Regions from separate parts of the Xenorhabdus bharatensis genome, predicted to be linked through region 1. Evidence: predicted binding sites of a transcription regulator. Region 1 holds the regulator's gene; each other region holds the start of a gene.

Region 1 (2,211 bases):
TGGGCTTCCCGTTTTAATGATGAAGCGAAAATATTCAGTTTTGCACCCAATAATATGCCCCAAAATGCTGAAACTTCGGTGGATATCAACGGAGACTATTTTAATGCAAACAGCGGTAAACGCTGGCCGGGGGCATATGGGCTGTCAGGGCAGTCATGGAGTGAGACTGTACGTACTGATGAGCAGATGGAATATATGATTTATCCGCGATTATTACCGTTGGCGGAACGGGCATGGCATCAGGCTGAGTGGGAACAGAATTACCAGCAGGGAAGGGAATATAAAGGCGGGATTACACGGTATGTAGATACCGATAAGCTCAATAACGACTGGCTGCATTTTGCCAATCTGATGGGGCAGCGCGAAATGGCTAAACTGGATGAAGCTCATATTGCGTACCGTCTGCCGATACCCGGTGCAAGAATTGTAGCCGGAACACTAGAAGCGAATATCGCCTTGCCGGGCATGACCATTCAGTATTCATTGGACGATGGAAAAACATGGGAAAGTTATGATGATAGACAGCGGCCGCATGTTAATGGGCATGTAAAAATTCGCTCTGTCAGTACTGATGAAAAGCGTTTCAGTCGGGTGGAAGAGGTACCTTCTGAGTAATCCTAAAATAGGACATTAAAAGCAATCTGCCGATTAGTGTCAGCTAATCGGCAGCAGCTTCTCTGACAGGGTCAGACACGAGAAGTAGCAGTAAATGCTGACTCCTTATCGTGCTTTTACATCATGTAACGAACCGTCTTTGCGACAATCGCCTGTAGTGCAGTGACCATACAGGTATAGACTATGATTTGACAGCTTGATTCCATAACGTGTTGCGATATCTTTCTGACGTTCTTCAATGGATTCATCGCTGAATTCAATCACTTTACCGCAGTCGAGACAAATTAGATGGTCATGGTGATGTTGTTGAGTAAGTTCGAAAACCGATTTACCGCCTTCAAAATTGTGGCGTGTAACAATGCCGGCATCATCGAACTGGTTCAACACGCGATAGACAGTGGCGAGGCCAATCTCTTCACCGATATCAATCAGTTTTTTGTAGAGATCCTCCGCACTGACATGATGGCATTCTGGGTCCTGTAGCACTTCCAGAATTTTCAGGCGAGGAAGTGTTACTTTAAGTCCAGCATTTTTCAATGCTTTATTGTTGTCGGTCATGCGGATTCAGTCCTGTAGCTTGAGTTTAGTGAACTTAACAATACATACCCATCGTTTTTCAAATCGCCTTTTTGTTGGCTATTATACCCCTTCATTTCTGTCACATAGTGAGCTATGTTCCAGAGGATGAGTATCCTTGCCATCGTGATGCGACTCAAAATCCATAAGTTATGGGTGTATCGTGAGAGAATCATGATTTAGTTTCACGTTGTAGATTATAGGCATGGATATTGAAAATGAAAACCATGCCTATCGCGCTATCATGACACATTATTCGGGAATTATCCTGTGCAAAAGACGTTTCTTGTGTCTATCAGACGCCAGAAAGTATCTATAAAACGCCAGAACAATTTTATGCGCCAAGGATTTCTGACAGGCTCATTTCAGCCGTGATCTGTTTTACCCAAGTTTCAACACGTTCATCAGTCAGTTCTGGCTGGCGATCTTCATCAATGGTGAGACCAATGAAGTGCTTATCGTCTGCCATTCCTTTTGATTCTTCATGATGATACCCTTCGATTGGCCAGTGACCAACGATAATTGCACCACGAGGTTCGATGACATCGCGAATGGTGCCCATGGCATCACAGAAATACTCTGCATAATCTTCCTGATCACCGCAGCCGAACAAGGCAACTAATTTTCCATCAAAATTGATTTCTTCCAGTGTCGGGAGAAAGTCATCCCAGTCACATTGAGTTTCGCCGTAATACCAGGTTGGAATGCCTAGCAGCAGGATATCGAAAGCTTCAAGATCTTCTTTGCTGCTTTTGGCAATATCGTGGACTTCCGCAACATCAGCACCGCCCAGTTTTTCTTGGATCATTTTGGCAATGTTCTCTGTGTTGCCAGTGTCGCTGCCGAAGAATATACCTATTATTGCCATAAAGTGGATTAACCTCTTGTTTTATGTGTAGTTAAGTTATACACGTCACGCTGAAATCAGCAGGAGAAAAATATCAGTTTTAATAAACGAAAAAACTTTATTTTGACCAAACATCAATGACAAGTCTGTCAGATTTGTGTGGTAGCGCCGTA
Region 2 (2,211 bases), on a different contig from region 1:
GTGCAGCAAAATGAATCGCATTCAAATGAGAGCGGTTTTCCAGTTTTATACCGAAAGTTTCTTGTCTGCGGCCTTCAAAGCCTTTCTCTTTCGTTTTGGTATTGATGGCTACATCGGAATAATAAATATCATTTCTCAGATCCAGCCAATTATAGCTCGACGGATTCAATTTATAAGTCAGCTGCATATCACGCTGTGCTGTTGTGCGATCAGCCCAGACGTTTTTACTATGGCCATTAATATCCTGTGGATCTTTCGGTTCATGAGCTTTGTTGTGGTAATAACGCAACTCACCACCAATTGACTGGATATCATCAATTTTCCATGTGCCTTTGGCCATCACATTGCCGATATTTTCATCGTTTCGGCCTTTTACACCCCCGCCATAGCGAATATTGCCAACATCGCGGGTACTGAAAGTAAACAGACCATCAAGATTATCGGTCTTACCAAAGGCAGCAGCGCCAAGCCCCCAGCTGTGATCTCCTGTTCCTGCACGGCTGAAAACACGAAAACCGCTATTTTGCCCGTCCTGCAAGAGATCTGCGGCATCAACGGTCTGATAGGCAATTACACCACCTAATGCACCACTACCGTAGAGCAGGGCGGATGGGCCACGAACGATTTCAACCTGTTTAATCAGCGCCGGATCGAGAAAAACACCATTAATATGCCCGGTATCAGTTCCCTGACGAACACCGTCAACCAGCATTAAAACCCCTTTTTGAGAGTAACCACGCAGATTGATATCCTGCCCGTTAGCGCGCCCGTAATCAGCGGCATTAATCCCGGGGATCTTACGCAGCAAATCGTTAGCATTACCTGCAACTTTGCTGCTGGCTGAATTCCCTTCAACAACTGTGACCATCATTGGTGCTTCAAAACTATCACGCTGATTGCCTGTGGCATAAACCGTTATCGTGTCTTTATGCTTACTTTTTTCTGCCGCATCTTTCTTTTCAGTTGGAGTCGGAATCGTGGCTGCGTGAGCAGAAGACAATCCTGTTAAAATAACAATACTTAATGCAGACAATTTCAGGTTTGGTAGCTGAATCCGGGACATGCAGGTTATCTCCATGATTTAACGGTGTTTTAAAACATACGAGTGGTTGTAATCCCATGACATGAATATGTCTTATTTTCAGGATTATGATTAAGTCAAAATAAGATTTCGTTTAAGGTTGAACCACGATGTAAGGCCAAAAGGATCTGCTGTTGCAAAGGGGTAATGTGGTAGCACAGGTAGTCAGTTAGTGTTTTCATAGCCAATATGAACAATAATTATTCTAATATTGAGAATAATTATCGTTTCTATGATGATTAACTTCAAGCTATTTTTTTATATAAGGAAGAATGGGTAATCTAAGTGCGTTGTAACGGGATATGGCTTCCATTATGCACAGAAGCCAGAAATAGATACTACAGAAGAGGTATTCTCAGCAACGGTTTTTAGCTGCTTCGGCCAGAATACGAAGGAATTCTTCTGTATCCTGCCAGCTAAGACATGGGTCAGTAATCGATTGTCCATAGGTCAGCGGCTCTCCCAACATAATTTTTTGGGAACCTTCAACTAAAAAACTTTCCGCCATAACACCAGCGATGGCTGTTGAGCCAGAATTAATCTGCTGGCTGATATCTCTGGCGATATCCAGTTGCCGACGATGAATTTTCTGACAGTTACTGTGGCTGCAATCAATGATTAACCTTTCCGGTAAGCGGAATTCACGCAGTTTCTGACAGGTTGCGGTAATATCTTCAGCGTAGTAATTAGGCTTTTTTCCGCCACGCATGATAACGTGCCCGTAGGGATTTCCGCTGGTCTGGTAAATTGTCATCTGCCCGTCTTTATCCGGTGACAGAAACATATGTCTGGCACTTGCTGAGCGTATGGCATCAATCGCAATGTGGATATTGCCGTCAGTACCGTTTTTAAATCCGACAGGGCACGAAAGGGCGGAAGCCATTTCCCGATGGATTTGGCTTTCTGTTGTTCTTGCACCAATAGCGCCCCAGCTAATTAGATCAGCAATATACTGCCCGGTCACCATATCCAGAAATTCTGTCGCTGTGGGCATTCCCAATTCATTGATATTAATTAATAAATGACGTGCAAGTGATATCCCTTTATTGACCTGACAGGAACCGTCCAGCATAGGGTCTGAAATGAGTCCTTTCCAGCCGACAACAGTCCGTGGTTTCTCGAAATAGGTT
Region 3 (2,211 bases), on a different contig from region 1:
ATTCCCCCCACAGCAAGAGTTGCAACCAACAATTGCCACTGCCATACCTTGCCAAAAGCGGTCCCTAATACTGCCTGCCATATTTCTGTCTGGTAAGCATCGTGCCAGCCATCTCCCATCAGTCCGGCCTGTACAATAAACCAGACGATTGAAGTTATAAAAGCCAGTGCAGTACTAATCCCTAAAGCAGATTTCAGCCGTTTTTTAATCAATACTGAAAAGTGGCCTGATGCAAGTAAAGTAATGAACAGGCTAAGCCCGAACATTAGCATTACAGCCACAAAATGAAAGAAACGACAGAGTACGTATAATGTCTCGAGTGAAATCATTATCTTACAGTAAAGTTATAAACACCTTTCGTTTTATGACCATCGACCGACAACACACTCCAGTCAACGCGATATTCACCGGCAGGCAATTTGGCTTCAACCGGCAGAATCAGTTTGGTTTTAGTTTCCGGATCAAGCTCCAGTTTTCCTGTTTTAATCACTTCTTTTTCCGGGCCAATTAATTTTACTTTGCTGAACCCAAGCTCAATGCGTTCTGAAAAACTCAGGGTTATAGCTTGTGGTGCCGCTTCGACCGTTGTATTTTCAGCCGGAGTTTGATCTTTTAAGTGAGCATGTGCTAAAGCCTGCTGGCAGGATATGCCAACAAACAAAACAACCAAAGCAGATAACTTAGTCCAGAATGAGCGAATGCTAAAAATAGTCATAAATATATAACCCTTTAATATAAAGACGAATTTTATAATTGAGAGAATTCTATATCAAAAGACAAGTTTAATCTGTGGTAAAAGCCCGGACCTGTGAAGCACCACGCAAAAACAAGAGTAGAAAATAAAACGAAAAAACCGTGATTCCTGCTTGAAATAGTCCAAAAACAGGAATCACGGTCCAAAAATCCATCAGATAGAGACTAGTTGATTATAAACTCATCTCAGCCGTGGGCTGCATGTGCTGGAACAGATAACCCTTTCAAGTCCTTATCCAGTAAGAATAAAGATTTACCACTCTCACCCACCATACCCAGTTTATCCAGAATAGATTTGAATAATTTCTCTTCTTCATGTTGTTCAGAAACATACCACTGTAAGAAGTTAAAAGTAGAATAATCCTGAGTTGTCATCGCCAAGTGAGCCAGTTTATTAATCTCTTCAGTGATCAGTTTTTCATGTTCATAGGTCTGATTGAATACATCAGAAATGGAACTAAATTCAACAGGTGGAGCCTGAATCGCACCTAGTACAGGCATTGCTCCAGTATCACCCAAATAATCAAATAAGCGTTGCATATGCTGCATTTCTTCTTGTGAATGGGCTCTCAGAAATGCGGCCGCTCCTTCGTACCCTTTATCACTACACCATGCACTCATTTGCAGATATAAATTAGCAGAATAAAATTCCAGATTTAATTGCTCATTTAATTTAGTGATCATTTCTTGTTTCAACATAGCCCTATCTCCTGATGATTAATTAACTGGAGCATATTATGCCTATTAAAAATCAATAAAACAAAAATAAATTAATAATAAATAACCATTTGATAATAAACAATTTATATTCATCTGCCAACAAGAATAAATCTCATTAAATATAAGAAAATAATAATCAATTTTATTTGATTAAATATTTATTAAAATAAAACCAACTTAATAGAAATGATAATTGATATTATTAATATTTATTGGGCTATTTTTTATTCAAATAACGGCTTGCTAAATGAATGAGACTCCATTAATTTTATCTCCTGAGGATATATCTTACAGATTTCAAGAATCAACTTGAAAGACGAAAGGTATACATAGTATTTTTTTGGAGACAATATGGTAGAGCATAATTTAGCCAGACTATCAAAAGATGAAATGGACAAAGTCAACACTGATTTAGCGGCATCAGGCGTTGCATTTAAAGAGCGTTATAATATGCCTGTCATTCCGGATAGTGTTGAGCAAACTCAGCCACAACATCTGAGAGAATATTTCCAGCAGCGATTAAGGCATTACCGTCAGCAATCAAGGTCTTTATCTCGTTTACCTTACGAGCCGAAAAGCCGTTAAAAACTATCGTTAAAGATCTATCGTTAAAGATAATCGGCAAAATAACTCAATAAAAAGTAACCACTGCGTGAGCAAGTGGTTACCCCATCTACTTTCCAATAAACTTATCAGTTGCTTTGATTAACTGATGCAAAATACCCGGTTCATCAAAAG

What was found. Region 1 encodes Fur, which represses iron uptake genes when iron is present. Its sites were predicted from a motif close to ATAATAATGAGAACNACTATCAA; they were not measured.
Region 2: a site for Fur is predicted at 1,287-1,309, ahead of AAC855_RS06545 (TonB-dependent hemoglobin/transferrin/lactoferrin family receptor). Genes of this name have one in related genera too.
Region 3: a site for Fur is predicted at 1,660-1,682, ahead of ftnA (non-heme ferritin). Genes of this name have one in related genera too.

What each region holds. Positions count from the first base shown of each region.
Region 1 covers NZ_JBBMXG010000007.1:112,286-114,496, reverse strand. The annotation lists gene AAC855_RS08605 (beta-N-acetylhexosaminidase) at 1-615, shown strand, start outside; gene fur (ferric iron uptake transcriptional regulator) at 721-1,173, opposite strand; gene fldA (flavodoxin FldA) at 1,526-2,059, opposite strand.
Region 2 covers NZ_JBBMXG010000005.1:63,310-65,520, forward strand. The annotation lists gene AAC855_RS06545 (TonB-dependent hemoglobin/transferrin/lactoferrin family receptor) at 1-1,063, opposite strand, end outside; gene AAC855_RS06550 (3-deoxy-7-phosphoheptulonate synthase) at 1,437-2,211, opposite strand, start outside.
Region 3 covers NZ_JBBMXG010000005.1:18,017-20,227, reverse strand. The annotation lists gene copD (copper homeostasis membrane protein CopD) at 1-329, opposite strand, end outside; gene copC (copper homeostasis periplasmic binding protein CopC) at 329-715, opposite strand; gene ftnA (non-heme ferritin) at 940-1,452, opposite strand; gene AAC855_RS06325 (DNA polymerase III subunit theta) at 1,825-2,058, shown strand; gene pip (prolyl aminopeptidase) at 2,147-2,211, opposite strand, start outside.